Regions from separate parts of the Pseudarthrobacter sp. 01T43 genome, predicted to be linked through region 1. Evidence: riboswitches for the same ligand, from Rfam matches in the RefSeq annotation. Region 1 holds a riboswitch; each other region holds the start of a gene.
The links. A riboswitch is a leader RNA that binds a small molecule or an ion and turns the genes downstream of it on or off. The one in region 1 is predicted to bind thiamine pyrophosphate.
Positions count from the first base shown of each region.

Region 2: linked by a shared signal. The riboswitch ahead of thiO (glycine oxidase ThiO) and the one ahead of thiC (phosphomethylpyrimidine synthase ThiC) in region 1 are both predicted to bind thiamine pyrophosphate.
Region 3: linked by a shared signal. The riboswitch ahead of AC1DIM_RS01890 (bifunctional hydroxymethylpyrimidine kinase/phosphomethylpyrimidine kinase) and the one ahead of thiC (phosphomethylpyrimidine synthase ThiC) in region 1 are both predicted to bind thiamine pyrophosphate.
Region 4: linked by a shared signal. The riboswitch ahead of AC1DIM_RS13440 (ECF transporter S component) and the one ahead of thiC (phosphomethylpyrimidine synthase ThiC) in region 1 are both predicted to bind thiamine pyrophosphate.

Region 1 is NZ_JBFTPV010000006.1:235,297-239,501, forward strand. Features, by position in the region: gene thiC (phosphomethylpyrimidine synthase ThiC) at 1-1,531, opposite strand, end outside; TPP riboswitch at 1,581-1,688, opposite strand; gene AC1DIM_RS08870 (VOC family protein) at 1,807-2,682, shown strand; gene AC1DIM_RS08875 (hypothetical protein) at 2,797-3,234, shown strand; gene rpsP (30S ribosomal protein S16) at 3,442-3,858, shown strand; gene AC1DIM_RS08885 (RNA-binding protein) at 3,860-4,102, shown strand.
Region 2 is NZ_JBFTPV010000004.1:181,956-186,160, reverse strand. Features, by position in the region: gene AC1DIM_RS06600 (thiazole synthase) at 1-468, opposite strand, end outside; gene thiS (sulfur carrier protein ThiS) at 473-709, opposite strand; gene thiO (glycine oxidase ThiO) at 706-2,031, opposite strand; TPP riboswitch at 2,024-2,143, opposite strand; gene thiE (thiamine phosphate synthase) at 2,171-2,905, shown strand; gene AC1DIM_RS06580 (RNB domain-containing ribonuclease) at 2,969-4,205, shown strand, end outside.
Region 3 is NZ_JBFTPV010000002.1:57,293-61,497, forward strand. Features, by position in the region: gene AC1DIM_RS01885 (Rne/Rng family ribonuclease) at 1-1,724, shown strand, start outside; TPP riboswitch at 1,841-1,938, shown strand; gene AC1DIM_RS01890 (bifunctional hydroxymethylpyrimidine kinase/phosphomethylpyrimidine kinase) at 1,921-3,609, shown strand; gene rplU (50S ribosomal protein L21) at 3,882-4,190, shown strand.
Region 4 is NZ_JBFTPV010000014.1:27,368-31,572, forward strand. Features, by position in the region: gene AC1DIM_RS13430 (energy-coupling factor transporter transmembrane component T family protein) at 1-154, opposite strand, end outside; gene AC1DIM_RS13435 (ABC transporter ATP-binding protein) at 151-1,821, opposite strand; gene AC1DIM_RS13440 (ECF transporter S component) at 1,821-2,441, opposite strand; TPP riboswitch at 2,514-2,650, opposite strand; gene AC1DIM_RS13445 (heme-degrading domain-containing protein) at 2,707-3,249, shown strand; gene AC1DIM_RS13450 (DUF4235 domain-containing protein) at 3,342-3,605, shown strand; gene mnhG (monovalent cation/H(+) antiporter subunit G) at 3,670-4,065, opposite strand; gene AC1DIM_RS13460 (MrpF/PhaF family protein) at 4,055-4,205, opposite strand, start outside.

The DNA.
Region 1 (4,205 bases):
GGTCCCGCCAGCGGAATTCGAACCTCGCCTTGGATAGGGCATCGTCCCGCTCGTGGGCGCCCGGGTGGCCTTTGGCCAGGTCGGCGGCATGAGCTGCGATCTTATAGGTGATCACGCCGGTTTTAACGTCGTCCTTGTTGGGCAGCCCCAGGTGTTCCTTGGGCGTCACGTAACAGAGCATGGCCGTGCCGTAGCGGGCAATTTCCGTGGCGCCGATGGCCGAGGTGATGTGGTCGTAGCCCGGAGCAATATCGGTCACCAGCGGTCCCAGCGTGTAGAAGGGAGCGCCCTTGCAGAGGTCCTGCTGGCGTTCCACGTTCTCCCGGACCAGGTGGAACGGTATGTGCCCAGGACCTTCCACCATCACCTGCACGTCAAATTCCCAGGCGCGCTGGGTCAGCTCGGCCAAAGTGTCCAGCTCGGCGAACTGGGCGGCGTCGTTGGCGTCCGCCGTCGCACCGGGCCGGAGCCCGTCGCCCAGGGAGAAGGCGACATCGTACTGGGCAAAGATTTCACACAGCTCATCGAAGTGGGTGTACAGGAAGTTCTCCTGGTGGTGGGCGAGGCACCAGCCGGCCATGATGGACCCGCCGCGCGAGACGATGCCCGTGACACGGTTGGCGGTCAGCGGCACATAGCGCAGCAGGACTCCGGCGTGGATGGTCATGTAGTCGACGCCCTGCTCGCACTGTTCGATCACGGTGTCGCGGAAAATCTCCCAGGTCAGCTTGTTGGCCTCGCCGTTGACCTTCTCCAGCGCCTGGTAAATGGGCACCGTGCCGATGGGGACGGGGGAGTTGCGGATGAGCCATTCACGGGTGGTGTGGATGTCGTCGCCGGTGGACAGGTCCATGACGGTATCCGCGCCCCACTGGGTGGCCCACTGCAGCTTGTCCACTTCCTCGGCAATGGAGCTTGTCACGGCCGAGTTTCCGATGTTGGCGTTGATCTTCACCAGGAAGGCCTTGCCGATGATCATGGGCTCGGATTCCGGGTGGTTGATGTTGTTCGGGATGATGGCGCGGCCAGCGGCCACTTCGCTGCGGACCAGTTCCACGTCGCAGTTTTCGCGAAGGGCCACGAACTGCATCTCGGGCGTCACCACACCGCGGCGGGCATAATGCATCTGGGTGACGGATTTGCCGGCGACGGCGCGGCGGGGCACCGGCCGTGCCCCCTTCCATTCCGCGGACGCGGCGCCGCGGCGCACGGCCGATTTGCCGTCATCGAGCAGGTTCCGTTCCCGGCCCCCGTACGGCGCGGTGTCGCCGCGCGCTTCGATCCAGGCGCGCCGGAACGGGCTGAGTCCCACCACCGGATCGCTGCCGGGACCGGCCGTGCGGTAGACCCGGAAGGGGCCGTTCTCCTCGCCGTTGGGAGACGGCTCGAGAGCGATTTCGGTGACGGGCACCCTGATTCCGGAACTTTCATCGCTGATATACGCCAGCGCGTGGGATTTCAGGGATTGGGTTTCCGCGGCTTGGGGCGACGCCGGTTCGGATGCGGCCGGCGCCGTGTCGGCTCCCGTCACGGCGCTGGCTGTCGCATTTTGGGCAGGAATGGGCCATGCTTTTTGCGTACTCAATGGAATACTCACTTCCTTCGCCGGCATTACCCGGACAGGTTCAACGGTCGCAGGCTGCGGCAGCCCGATCTCAGCCCCTGCAAGGGCACCCGTGTGGTCAAGACGAAGCTACCACAGCTGGTGCGGAATCCTTCGGATCACTTGAATTAAATTGAAGCTTCAAGTAAATTAGATGCATAACGGCCTTCAATCCCGAAGGCCTGCGGACCGGGAGCGTTCACATGACTGCAGAAGCCACCAGCCAGGATCTTCTYCCTGCCGACCTCTCCATGGGCACAGTGATGCTCAAGGTGGGCGACATGAAGCTGATGACCGACTATTACCAGCGCGCCCTGGGACTCGAGGTGGTCGCGGAGGAGGATGGTGGCGTTCACCTGGGCCGCCTCAAGCGCCCACTGGTCCACCTGGCGCCAGCGCCGTCGCTGCACCTGCCGGGCAGGGGAGAGGCCGGGCTGTTCCACACGGCGCTGCTCTTTGATGACCAGGCTGCACTGGCTGCCACGGTGGCCACCGCCGCCCAGTTTGACCCCCGGCTCTTTACCGGCAGCGCAGACCACCTCGTGAGCGAGGCCTTCTACTTCAACGACCCCGAGGGCAACGGCATCGAGCTCTACTGGGACCGCCCCCGCAAGAACTGGTCCTGGAACGGCACCGAAGTAGTGATGGACAGCCTGGCACTGCCACCCCAGCGCTACCTTGAACAGCACCTGAGCCAGGAATCCCTGGACGGCCAGCTGGCCACTGACGCCGGTGTGGGCCATGTCCACCTCCAGGTGGGAGATGTCCAATCGGCGCACGAATTTTACGTGGGCACCCTGGGCTTCGAAAAGACCGCGGGCTGGCATGGGCAGGCGCTGTTTGTCTCCGCCGGACGCTACCACCACCACATGGCCATGAATGTTTGGAACAGCCGCGGTGCCGGTCCGCGAAAGGACACCCTGGGCCTCGGCGAGGTGCTTATCGAGGTGGCTTCCGGTGACGACGTCGGAGCTCTCGCTGACCGCCTGAAGGTCGCCGGTGTGGCCTCCCACCACACTGGCGCCGAGCTGCGGTTCGAGGATCCCTGGCGTAACAACATCCGGGTTGCTGTCCGCTGAGAGCCGGTGGCCGGAAGTGCGGCCTGCCATGCACTAGGCTGATTTCGAACGGCCGGGGCGGCACCCTATGCTGCCCGCCTGGGCCGCACCGTCGACGGAATGAGGGTTGTTCCCATGGGCTTCACTGAAATCTTTGTAGCTACCCACGACGCCGCGCTGAAACGCGCCGGCGTCCTCGATGCCGGCGGCTCGCCGTCCGGCTCCGCGCTGCGGATACCTGGCGTCAGTGATTTCGAAATTGAACAGCTTGGTGATCTCGCCGGGGCCGCGGTCCACGCCGGTGGTGAGGGGTACGAACTCGCCATGGTTGACGTTTCCAGCGACTCCCTTCTTGGCGTTCCACCGGCCATGGTCCGGGCTCTCGCGGACCTCCTCACCTATGAAACTGAGGGCGAGGGCAACGTGTTGGATGACGTCGCCGAAAAATGGGCTGCCCAGGACGACATGCCCTTTGGCGCGGCCGACGCCCGGACGTACGTCCAGCAGCTTGCCGGGCTCGCCGGCGGAATCGACGACGCCGATCGCACCGGTTTGTACGTCTGGTCGTCCTAGGCTGGGTGTCTTCGGGGTCCGTCCCGCCGGCCCCGCCCCGTGTCAAGTCGAAATCCTGGCGCTGATCTGGCACAATAAACAGGTACTCGATCTGCGTGGCCCCTCTCTCCGCGTCCGGATCCTGTCCTTCGAACCCTCAAGTACGGCCCGCCCCACGGGTGCAGAACGTTGGTTCAACCCTTTTCTGAAACAGGAGTGACCACAAAAGTGGCCGTAAAGATTCGCCTTAAGCGCTTTGGCAAAATGCGCGCACCGTACTACCGCATCGTTGTCATGGACGCACGCTCCAAGCGTGACGGCCGTGCCATCGAAGAGATCGGCAAGTACCACCCCACCGAAGAGCCCTCGTACATCGAGGTCGACACGGACCGTGCCCAGTACTGGCTCGGCGTCGGCGCACAGCCGTCCGAGCAGGTTGCCGCGATCCTCAAGATCACCGGTGACTGGCAGAAGTTCAAGGGCCTCCCGGGCCAGGAAGGCACCCTGAAGACCAAGGCTCCCAAGGCTGCCTTTGTTGCCCCGGAAAAGGGTTCCGTGATCATCCCGGAAGCCATCACCAAGAAGGCAAAGCAGTCTGACGCAGCCGAGGCTCCGGCTGAAGCAGAAGCCACCGAGGCTGAGTAAATTGCTGGCAGAAGCGCTCGAACACCTGGTCCGGGGGATCGTTGATTCGCCGGAAGATGTCAAGGTCAGCTCGAAGAACAACCGCCGCGGGGACACCCTCGAGGTTCGCGTTCATCAGGATGACCTGGGACGGGTGATCGGCCGCCAGGGCCGCACCGCACGTGCACTGCGCACCGTTGTGGCGGCACTGGCAGACGGCGAACCGGTCAGGGTCGACGTCGTCGACACCGACCGCCGCCGCTAAGCGCTCGGCAGTACCAGTTTTTTGCTCCGGCCCTTCCACCCATCAGGGTGGAGGGGCCGGAGTGCTTTCATCAGAACATTGTGGATATTCCCACAACCGGAAC
Region 2 (4,205 bases), on a different contig from region 1:
CAGTCGCAGCGCCAGCACGGGGTCGTCGTTGGTGTAGGCGAACACTTTGAAGCCCCGGTTCACGAGCTGTTCGGTAGCGTCCACGAGCTCGACGGCGTCCGGCAGCAGCGTCTGTTCGTCGGCGATGACTTCCAGCTTGACCCAGTCCGTTTCCAGGGCTTCGCGGGCCAGCTCGGCCGTCATGACAGCGTCGCGGGCGGTAAAACAGCCAGCGGTGTTGGGCAGGACCCGGATTCCATGGTCCACCAGGAGTTGGAAGAGCGAGCCGGACTCGGCGGGCGAGTATCGCCTCATCGCCACGGTGGTGAGCTCCGTCCCGGACGCCAGCAGGGCGGCGCCCAGGCCGTCCAGGCTGGGAGCTCCACCGGTGCCCATGATGAGGCGGGAACCAAGTTCCACGCCGTCGATGACAAACCGGTCGGTATCCACCGAGGTGGTCCCGGTGCTGATGTTGTTCATGACCGTCATGGTGTCAGCCTCCCTGTACTGCCGTGACCAGTTCGACGCTGTCCCCGTCGGCGAGCGTCGTGACGAACCACTGGCTGCGCGGTACCACTTCTGAGTTGTGGGCAACGGCGACGCCGAGTTTCTGCCCGTCCGCGGCCTGGCCGTTGGCGGCGAGGGTACGGCCGGTGATCTGGCTGACCAGGGTGGTGATGGAGGCATCGCAGGGCACGGCATGGGGCGAGCCGTTGAGGGTGATGTTCATGCTGTTTCCTTCGTGAATTGAAACGTGGCTTGGGGCTGGGTGGAAAACCTGTCCGGGTTGAGGGCCTGCCATCGCGGATCTTCGCGGCCGTCCAGCAGGTCGCGGCAGATAACTGCGGCTGCCGGAGACAGCAACACGCCGTGGCGGTAGAAACCGGTCGCGATAATCAGCCCCGGAATATGTCCTGAGCCAGGAGCAGGCACGCGGCCCAGCAGCGGCGCGTTGTCCGGAGTCGCGGGACGCGCCCTCGTGGTGCATTCGAGGAGCTCCAGCTCGGCGACGGCGGGCAGCAGGACCTGAGCGTCACGCAGTAATTGGTACACGCCGCCTGCCGAGACGGCACGGCCGCCTGCCGTGGTATCCCCTGCTTCGGGCAGTGCGTCCTCGCGCTGGGTTGCGCCGATCACCACCGTGCCGTCCTGCCGGGGCACGATGTAGACCGGCACGCCGTGGACCATGCCCCGGACGGTGGACGTCACCAACGGGCGCAGGTGCCGGGGAACGCCGAGCCGCAGGATGTCGCCGTAGACGGGCCTCAGGGGGAGCCGCATCCAGTCCGGCAGGCCTCCCAGGGCAGCCGCCTGAAGGCCGTTGGCCACGATGGTCTCCCCCGCCAGGACTGTTCCGCCACTGGCCAGTTTCACCCCGCTGACGCGGCCGTCCTCCCACAGGAGCGCGGTGGCGCGGTGATCAACGGCGAACCCTCGGCTGGCGCCGTCCACGGCGGTCCCTGCGCCCGGTCGGTGGCTGGCCAGGACTTCCCGCAAAGATGCGATCAGCCTGCGCGGGTCCACCTGGTGGTCCGCCGGAATGTCCAGGGCACAGGAAATGGCCGGACTGAGCAGCGGTTCCCTGCCCCTCGCTTCCCGGACCGTCAGCGGCTCCACCAGCAGTCCGTTGGCCTGTTGGACGGCCCTGAGGTCCATCAGTGCCCGACGGTCCGCTGCGTCGGCACCGACGGCGAGGGTCGGCGTCGTAAGGTAGCCAAAATCCCCTGCCCCGGCCTCGGCGAGGCCGGCCGCGAAGGCAGGCCACAGGTGCGAGGACTCAAGCATCAGCTCCAGCAGGCCTTCCTCCTGGTAGTGCAGCTCGCTGACAGGGGCGAGCATGCCGGCGGCCGCCCAGCTGGCCCCTGAACCCGGTTCGTCATCGATCACCACCACGGACCGGCCGGAGAGTCGCGCCTCCCAGGCGATGCAGTGGCCAATGACTCCGCCCCCGATCACCGCCACGTCGGCGTGCAGGACGGTGGGGCTGTCCAGTCCACAGCTCGTGGCAGTGTCAGGTGTGCTGGCGGGCGCGCCGCCGGATGGGGGGACCATGTGATTCCTTCCCTACGCCGGTACTAGCCGGATCAGGTCAAGCGGTCGGCTTTGATGCCCTCTCAGCCCGGCCGCTTTGTGACGGCTGCAACGGGCTCCCGCAGTACTCGCCCAGTTTAGGGGAACTATGGTGGTTTTTATGAACGTGTCTTCCATCCCCAGCATCCTCCCCAGCCCCACCATCCAGGAACCCGGCGCCGGCCTGCCCCCCGGCGCCAGGCTGTACCTGTGCACCGACGCCCGCCGCGACCGCGGGGACTTTGCAGAGTTTGTGGACGCGGCGTTTGCCGGCGGCGTGGACATCATCCAGCTCAGGGACAAGGGCATCGAGGCCGCCGAGGAGCTGGAACTGCTGACGGTCCTTCAGGCGGCCGCCGCCCGCCACGGACGGCTCTGGGCGGTCAATGACCGCGCCGACATCGCCATGCTGTCCGGCGCGCCGGTCTTCCACATCGGTCAGAAGGACCTGCCCGTGGCCTCCGCACGCACACTACTCGGGGCCGGTGCTGTGGTGGGGCTTTCCACCCACACCACTGAACAGGTGGAAGGCGCCATCCGGTTGTCGTCCTCGGTGACTGCCGACGGCGGCCTCGACTACTTCTGCGTGGGACCGGTCTGGGCCACCCCCACCAAACCTGGCCGGGCCGCCGTCGGCCTTGACCTCGTGCGGTACGCAGCGGACGCCGTTGGTGCCACCGGCACCCAGGCCGCGTTGCCCTGGTTCGCGATCGGCGGGATTGACCTGGACAACGTCGAGCAGGTGGTGGCGGCAGGTGCCAGCAGGATCGTTGTGGTCCGCGCTATTACGGAAGCCTCGGATCCCGCCGCGGCGGCCAGGGCACTCCTCGCCGCCTTGGATGCCGGCGCTGCCTAGGAATCCAGCCCTCAGCTGGGCGGGCCGTGCACGTTCCCGGGAAATCGGGCTAATCTGACTTTTGTGTCCCATCATCGGTTGGCCCCCAACGTCCACGAGAAGACCAACGCCCTCGCGGCAGCCCTGAGTGCCCTGCGGACCGAGCTGGAATTGCCGGGGCCTTACCCGGCCGAGGCGGTCCGCGACGCCGAGGAGGCCGTGGCAGCCCATCAGCTGCCGCCCTCCGACCTGACGGAGGTTGAGTTCCTGACCATCGATCCGGCGTCGTCCACGGACCTTGACCAGGCGCTGTTCATCGAGCGTTCCGACGCCGGCTACCGGGTCCTGTACGCCATCGCGGACGTGCCCTCCTTTGTCCGCCCCGGCGGGAACCTGGACGCCGAAACCCGCCGCCGCGGCCAGACGTTCTACGCCCCGGACGGCCGAATACCGCTGCACCCCGAGGTCATCAGCGAGGAGGCGGGCAGCCTGCTTGCCGATCAGCTGTGTGCCGCGTTTGTCTGGGAATTCGGGCTCGACGACGCCGCCCACGTTGGCAGCGTGTCCGTCCAGCGGGCAACCATCCGCAGCCGGTCCAAATTGGACTATAAGGGTGTCCAGGCCGAGATCGACGCCGGAACAGCCAACCCCGTGCTGCACCTCCTGAAGGAAGTGGGGCTCAAGCGTGTTGAACTGGAACGCCAGCGCGGCGGCGCCAGCCTGAACATGCCGGAGCAAGAAATCGTCCAACTGCCCGACGGCGGCTACCGGATTGCCGCGGCGCCCCAGCTTCCGGTGGAGGACTGGAATGCCCAGATTTCGCTGATGACCGGAATGGCGGCGGCGGACATGATGCTGGCGGGGAAGGTTGGCATCCTTCGAACCATGCCCGCCCCGGACGAGCGTTCCCTCAGGCATTTCCGGCTCCAGACGGTGGCCCTCGGCAAGGCGTGGGACGGGAAGATCAGCTACGGCGAGTACCTCCGCAGCCTCGACCCCACCGAGCCCCGGCAACTGGCCATCATGCATTCCGCGGGTATGCTCTTCCGCGGAGCCAGCTACACCGCCTTTGACGGCACCGTCCCCGAAGCTGCCATCCAGTCGGCCATCGGCGCTGCCTACGCCCACACCACGGCTCCCCTCCGGCGGCTTATTGACAGGTTCGTCCTGGTGATCTGCGAAGCCCTGAGCAATGGCAAGCCGGTCCCCGACTGGGCGCGGGAAGCGTTGCCCACCCTGCCGGAAATCATGGCCGCCTCTGACCAGCTGGCAAGCCGGATGGAACGCATGGCGCTGGACACCGTGGAAGCTGCCCTCCTGG
Region 3 (4,205 bases), on a different contig from region 1:
TCAAGGACCGTTTGCCCGAGCATGCCGGCGTGATTGTCCGGACCGCTGCTGAGGGCGCCTCGGAAGAGGAGCTCACGCACGACATCAACCGTTTGCGCGCTCAGTGGGAGGGCATCGAAAGCCAGTCCACCTCCACCAAGATCCTGGCCCCGGAGCTGCTCTACGGCGAACCGGATCTCACCATCAAGGTGGTCCGGGACGTCTTCAACGAGGACTTCTCCAAGCTGATCGTCTCCGGCGAAGAAGCGTGGGACACCATCGAGGCCTACGTCACGTATGTTGCCCCGGATCTGGTTGGGCGCCTGGAAAAGTGGACCAAGGACCAGGACATTTTCGCCGCGTGGAGGATCGACGAACAGATCCACAAGGCACTCGAGCGCAAGGTCTTCCTGCCGTCCGGCGGTTCGCTGGTCATTGACCGCACCGAAGCCATGACCGTGGTGGACGTCAACACCGGAAAGTTCACCGGCAGCGGCGGCAACCTTGAGGAAACTGTTACTAAGAACAACCTCGAAGCGGCCGAAGAAGTGGTCCGGCAGCTCCGGCTCCGCGATATCGGCGGCATCATTGTCATCGACTTCATCGACATGGTCCTCGAGTCCAACCGCGACCTGGTGCTCCGCCGCATGGTGGAATGCCTGGGCCGTGACCGCACCAAGCATCAGGTGGCGGAAGTGACGTCGCTGGGTCTGGTGCAGATGACGCGAAAGCGCATGGGCACCGGTCTCCTGGAGGTCTTCGGCGAACAGTGCGAAACCTGCGCCGGACGCGGTATTGTTACCCACGACGACCCGGTGGAGCACCGCCGAGCAAACACCGTCGCCGCCGAGCACCATGTGCAGCGTGCGGACAACCGCCCGGACACGCAGCGCACGGACAACCAGCGCATCGACACCCGTCCGGACGCCCAGCAGGGCGCCCGGACTGACCGGAAGCGCCGCCGCGGCCGCGGCGGGCAGCCCCTGGACGTAGCACCGGCGGCTCCGGTGCAGATCCATACGGTCCACCCGGATCCGAGCGACGCCGAGCGCCATGCCAAGGCTGAAGCCACCAGGGCAGCCCTCGCGAACATTGCGGCCGCCGCCCACGCTGCCCATCTGCACGACGACGAAGTAGCCCATGCCGCTGCCGGGAATGCCGCCAGCCAGGAGGCCCCGGCCCCGGCACGACCTTCCGAGACGGACAACACGGGCCGGCCCGCCGCCGTGCTGACGTTCGGTGGCGAGCAGGTAGTGCTGCCGTTCGTGGAGCACCACGAGGAGCAGCCACAGGCTCCGGCGCTGACTCTTGACCGGCTGGCGGAGGCATTCGCCAAGCTTGGCGAACCGGCACCTGTTGCCGCAAGCGTGCCGGCCGAAAGCCAGCAGGCTGCACGCCAAGCCGAAGGCAGGTCAGCGGAGCGCCAGCAGACCGAGCGCCAGCAGCCGGCGGAGCCTGCCCGTCAGACTCCTGCCCAGGCTCCTGCCGCGCCGGAGAAGGACTACTCCGACCACACCGAGCAGCCCCGTGCCCGGCGTCCGCGGCGGAACCGGAGCGCCAGCCGTGCCCAGGGCGCAGCTAACGCCACCACGGTGGAGCATCATGAAGCCGTTCAAGCCGCCACCGCAGGGCATACCCATGCTGCCAAGACGCCGGAGCGGACCAATGCTCCGGCGGCTGCCACGCAGGCCGAGACCAATGCGCCGATTATCCTGGGGGTAGGGGTGCCCGCTTCGGAGCTCTGACTCTGCCCGGGGACAACAATCAGGATGCCCGCACCCGCCCCTTCCCGGGGGCGCGTGCGGGCATCCCGCGTTCCGGCTTCATCTAAGGCGGCGGGAGCGGGGAAAGGCTAGGGTGGGTTACTGACACGGGGTGCCGCGCAAAGGGCCGGCTGAGATCCACACCCGTTGAACCTGTCCGGTTAGCACCGGCGAAGGGATGTCTCCTTTGGCTTCGACCTATGTCCTTCCTCCCGCAACCCCCGAGACTTCCGGAACCCCCGCAACCCCCGAAACTCCGGGAACGGCGAAACCTGTACAACCGCGTGCCGCCCGGCACCCCGTGGCCGGGTCATCCGCCTCGGTGGCTGTGCTGCGTGATACCCCGCGTGTCCTGTCCATCGCCGGATCGGATCCGTCCGGCGGGGCAGGCATCCAGGCCGACCTCAAGAGCATTGCCGCCCTGGGTGGCTACGGGATGGCAGCCATCACCGCACTGACAGTTCAGAACACCCGGGGCGTCCAGGATGTCCATGTGCCTCCTGCTGCCTTCTTGCGCCAGCAGCTTGATGCGATCAGCGATGACATCACCATCGACGCCGTCAAGATCGGTATGCTGGGAAATGCGGAGGTAATTGACACGGTCCGCAGCTGGCTGGAGAAGGTACGTCCCGGCGTCGTGGTACTGGATCCGGTCATGGTGGCCACGAGCGGGGACCGGCTGCTGAAGGAATCGGCGGAGGCTGCGCTGCTCGCGCTGCTGCCCCTCGCGGCCCTGATCACGCCCAACCTCGCTGAGCTGGCCATCCTGGTGCACGAACCGCAGGCCCGGGACTGGGCCGCCGCGCTGGAGCAGGGCAAGCGCCTGGCCGCAGCCACCGGCGCCACCATCCTGGTCAAGGGAGGCCATCTCGACGGCGATGCGTGCCCGGATGCCCTCGTCAACACCGGAGGTCTGCTCTCCAGTCCGGTGGTGGAAGTGGCCGGAGACAGGATTCCCACCCGCAACAGCCATGGCACCGGCTGCTCGCTGTCCTCGGCCATGGCCACGGCACAGGCCCGGTTGGGGGACTGGGAAGCGTCACTTCGGCAGGTGAAGCCTTGGCTTGCCGGCGCCCTGGAGGCGTCAGGCCAGCTGGAGGTCGGGGGCGGCAACGGTCCCGTCCACCACTTCCACCACGTCCCGCAGCCCGTCGCCACCGCGGAACTCGCAGCCGGGGAACTCGCGGCCGGAGAATTCGCCACCGGGGAAGTCGCGGCCGGAGAATTCGCCGGGACCCTTCGCCAGGCGGCGGCCCCCGATCTGGACGCCATCTACGGGCTCGACTTCATCCGCGGACTGGCCGCCGGCACCTTGGCGGAGGACCAGTTCGCGTACTACCTCGCTCAGGACGCCATCTACCTCAACGGCTACTCACGCGCCCTGGCCCGAGCCAGTGCGCTGGCGCCTACGGAAGCCGCCCAGCTGTTCTGGGCCCGGTCGGCCCAGCATTGCCTCGAGGTCGAATCCGAACTGCACCGCACCTGGCTCAGCACACGCACGGTGGAGCACGTCCTGGGCCCGGTCACCAAGTCCTACGTCGATCACCTGTTGGCAGCCTCCACCTCCGGCAGCTACGGAGTGCTGGTGGCGGCACTCCTGCCGTGCTTCTGGCTCTACGCCGAAGTGGGCCAGACCCTGCATTCGCAGTTCCTGGCAGCCGGAGCACCGGAAGAGCACCCCTACGCCGAGTGGCTTCGGACCTACGCGGACGAGGACTTTGCGCAGGCAACCCGCGATGCGGTCGCCTTGGCTGACGAGGCAGGCAGCAGGGCGTCAGCGGACGAAAAGGCCGCCATGCTCCAGGCGTTCAGGCACTCATGCCGTTTCGAAGTGGATTTCTTCGACGCGCCGCGCCTGCATGCCTGAACATCTCCGGCCGCGGCAGCCGGTACGATAGTCGGGCACGGTTCTGGATTGTCAGTAGTGATCCCCCCAGTGGGACTTATCACAGACAACCGGCCGTACCCAGCCTCATTTGCAGCCGAAGGCGAAATTAGCGTATTCTAGATCTTCGGTGCTTACGCCAACACTTGGGTTACGACCCCACGGCGTTGAGGCACAGCGGGAATCCCAGCCAGTTTTGGTTCCGGGCCCGCACGCAAATTTAGTTATAAACGTCGAGAGAAGTGAGTTCCCAAGTGGTGTACGCGATTGTCCGCGCAGGCGGCCGGCAAGAGAAGGTCTCCGTTGGAGACTTCGTTACCCTCAACCGCGTCGCCGGTGGAGCTGGCAGCACCATTGAGCTGCCCGCCCTGCTCCTGGTGGACGGTGACAAGGTCACCTCCGCAGCTGCGGACCTGGCCAAGGTAACTGTTACGGCTGAGATCCTCAACGACCTCCGTGGTCCGAAGATCGTCATCCAGAAGTTCAAGAACAAGACCGGTTACAAGAAGCGCCAGGGTCACCGTCAGGAACTGACCAAGGTCAAGATCACTGGTATCAAGTAACCTTCGTTACTGTTC
Region 4 (4,205 bases), on a different contig from region 1:
GTGCCAGTTCGGCGGCGAGCGCCACCGAGGCGGAAACCCAGTCGATGGAGAGCGCCAGTACCAGCGTGATAAGGAAGACGGCGCCGAATTTGGCCAACGGGTTGGCGCGCGTCAGCAAGGCGTGGTTTCCGCTGAGCGTCAGGGCATCCCTCATGCGGCATCAGCCTCCTGGCGGGCACCGCCACGCGAGGCCGGGCCCAGTCGCAGTTCGGTGCCGCCCAGGACGGCGGTGAACTCTTCGTCGTGGGTCACCGAGACCACGGACGTTCCGGCGTCGAGCAGTTCGGAGAGGAACGACGCGAGCTCGGCCCACGTGTTGGCGTCCTGGCCGAACGTGGGTTCGTCGAGCACCAGGACGCGCGGGTGGGCCGCGAGGACAGTGGCCACCGACAGCCGCCGCTTTTCGCCGCCGGACAGGGTGTAAGGATTCGCGTCCACCAGATGCGTGAGGCGCAGCCGCTCCAGCAGCTCCTCCACACGTTCCTCCCCATGCCCCAGATGGCGTGGCCCAAACATCAGCTCGTCCAGCACCCGGCCCGTGACGAACTGGTGCTCGGGCTCCTGGAACACCGTGCCGATCCGCGAAATCAGCTGTTTGGCCTTCCAACGGAACGGATCTATCCCGGCACCCTGGGAAAGCTCGACGGCGGCCGACACCTTCCCTGCCACCGGAGCCAGGAGTCCGGCGAGCGTCAGCGCCAACGTCGATTTGCCGGCGCCATTGGGGCCGGTGACGGTCAGTGCCTGGCCGGCGCGGACCTGGGCCGTGATGCCCGTTTGCACGGGCACCGGCGGGATGGTGCGGAACCCGCGGCGGCGTGGCCGCTCACGGGATACGGCAACCTGCTCGGCAGCCAGCAGCAGCTGACCGGCACCACCGGAACTGCCCGAGGAACTGCCGGCGCGGGGCCGGGTCGCGGGAACGTAGCCCGGCACCCACACGCCGGCGCGGATCAGGATGCTGCGAGCCTCGGCGAGCACCTGGTCCGGCGGCCCGTCCAGGAGCACCCCGGAGGTGCTACCCCCGACGCCTGAAACGCTACCGGTCCCGGTAGCCGAACCAGGCTGCAGCACCACGATCCGGTCCACCAGGTCTTTCCAGACGGACACGCGGTGTTCCACCACCACCAGGGTGGCGCCGGTCTTGTCAAGGGAACGGCCCACGGCGTCCCGGACTTCCAGGACGCCGGCGGGATCGAGGTTTGCGGTCGGTTCGTCCAGCAGGATCAGCCCGGGCCGCATCGCGAGGATGCCGGCCAGCGCCAGCCGCTGCTTTTGACCGCCGGACAGGGCCGACGTCGGGTGGTCCAGCGGGAGCCCCCGGGCACCTGATCCCCCGGCACCCGGCCCACCCGCACCCGGCACCCCGGGCGCATTGTCAGGGCGGACGGCACCCCGCAGCCCGACGTCGTCGAGCGCTTCCTCCACCCGCCGCCAGATCTCGTCCCGCGGCACTGCCAGGTTCTCGGCACCAAAAGCGACGTCGTCGCCCAGCCGGGAGAGGACCACCTGTGTTTCAGGATCCTGCTGCATGAGTCCCGCGCGGCCGCGCTGGCCACGCGGCGCAACGCCGTCGATCAGCAGCGAACCCGTCTCGTCGGCGTCGTCCCCTTCGTCTCCCAGCACACCGGCGAGCGCGTGCAGCAGCGTTGATTTGCCGGCACCCGAGGGGCCCAGCAGCAGCACCCGCTCACCGGGCGCGATGTCCAGGTCGAGCCCGTGGACGGCGGGAACGGCGCGGCCGGCGTGCCGCCAGCCCCAGCCACGGGCGGACACCGCGGCGGGGCGCACAGCGGAGGCGCCAGCGTCGGAAGCGGCCATCAGTTGAAGACGGGCTCCGAGAAGGCCTTCCGGGACGCGAAAGCGCTCAGTACACCCGTCTTCGCCAGGCCGCGGGTGGCAACCCAGGAGACGGCGCCCGCGATCACGGCACCTGAGACGGCGCAGAACAGAATGTAGGCGGCTTTATCGCCGGCCTCGTAGGCGATGTTCCAGCCCCACGGGAGGAAGGAGTCGTTCAGGCCGCAGAAGAGCCCTGCCCCCGCACCGGCCAGCAGTGCGGTCGGGAGATTGAACTTCTTGTAGGCGAAGGCGGCGAACACCAGTTCCGCGCCGAGGCCCTGCAGGATGCCGGAGATCAGCACGGTGGTGCCGTACTGCGAACCCATCATGAGCTCACCGGTGGCGGCAACGGCTTCGCAGAACAGCGCGGCGCCCGGTTTGCGGATGATGAGCATGCCCAGCACGGCCGGAATCATCCAGCCGCCGGCGATCAGGCCGGTCAGGGGCGGGTAGGTGGCGTTCATCGGTGCGGAGACCAGCGCCGCACCCTGGTCCCAGGCCCAGAAGATAACACCGCCGGCGATGGCGATCAGAGCCGCCACCACGATGTCCACAACGCGCCAGGTATAGCTGGCCTTTTTGATGCCTACTGTTGTCATGTCAACCTCCTGAGGTACAGGAGGGGAGGGTGTTCGCGGTTTCGGCTCGGCCTGCGCCGCCCGGATCCGGACACTCTGAGAAGCTCGACTCCCTTGCGCCGGTACTAACCGGATCAGGTTCGAGGGTCTGCGGCTGTCCGCACTCTCAGCGCCCATCCCCCGGCTGCATTGCTGCAGTGCCCGACGGCGGCGCTCCCCTGTCGTAAATAAATCTGCCCTGATGGGCGTCACCCAGTTTACACCGCACGCGCGGTAAGTTGTGGGCATGACTGCCAATTCCCCCCATGTGACCGCGTTCGATCCCGATTCCAGCGGGAGCCAGCCTGAGGGCGCGCTCGAGGCCCTGATTGCCAGGATCGACGCGGAGGTCAGTGAGCTGCAGTTCCCACGGTTCACGAAGGACGATTCCCTCAACCTCGGGCTGCTGCTGGTGGAGCTCGGCAAGACCCGGAAGCTGCCCATCGCCATCGATATCACCAAGGGCGACCAGGTCCTGTTCCACGTTGCCCTGGACGGGGCCACACCCAACAACGAGCACTGGGTCCGGGCCAAGCAGCGGACGGCCGCACGGTACGAGATCCCTTCGCTGTTGGTGGGCCTGCGCGCACGGCTGCGGGGCGGCCGGATCGAGGACCAGGGCTGGTATGACGAGTCCGTCTACGCCGCGCACGGCGGGTGCTTCCCGGTTTACGTCACCGGAGTGGGCGCCGTGGCCACTGTGACTGTCTCGGGTCTGCCCCAACAGCAGGACCACGACCTCGTCGTCGAGGCACTCCGGGAGATCCTGGCGTCCATGCGCCCGGCCTAGGTGCCGGCCTAGGTGCCGGCCTTGTGCCGGCTGGCGGCCTGATCGCGTTAGGCTAAAGGCAGTCCCCGACCCGCCCACAAGGAGTTCAACCAATGAACCTGCTCATCAAGCTGCTCGGCACAGGAATCAGCATCGGCGCCGGGTTTGTCGGCACCAAGGTGGTCAACGCCGTGTGGGAAAAGTCCACCGGCCGCAAGGCACCCACAGGCAAGGACGAAGACACCGCCACGAGCCTTCGCTCGGCGCTGACCTTCGCGCTGATCTCAGCCTCGGTCAGCACCGTCATCCAGGTGCTCGCCAACCGCGGCACGCAGCGGGCCATCACCCGTTTCGCCAAGACCCAGGACGTCGTCTAGCGAGTTTTCGTCCAGATGCTGCCCGCTGAATAGTCTCCGAGCAGCGTTATCCGTACGAAAACCCTCAGCCGTCGGACGCCTCATCACGGGCGGATTTGGCCGCCTTCTGGACCACGGCCTCCAGATCATCGGAGCTGAGCAGCTCGCGGTGCATGTGCTTGGTGCGGTAGCCGGAGCGGCCCACCATGTGGGCGGACACCGGTACAGTCAGCAACTGGAAAATCCAAGCGACCAGCAGCACCGGCCACACCCACCACGTCCGCATCTGCAGGCCGATGGCTGCCAGGAGCAGGAACAGGCCCAGCACCTGCGGCTTGGTGGCGGCGTGCATCCGGCTCAGCAGGTCAGGGAAGCGGAGCAGGCCGACGGCGGCTGCCAGGGACATGAGGGCGCCCACCACCAGGAACACCGCCGTCACGATATCAATCACGTTATCCACCAGGCTCGCCTCAGGACTCATGGGTCTGCTCCCGCCGGTCGGCCACGAAGCGCGCCACGGTCACGGAGCCGATGAAGCCGACTACCGACAGTGCCACGAGCAGCATCAGGTTGTTCAAGTGCCGGTTCACGGCCATGTCGATGCACAGTGCCGCGCCGAGG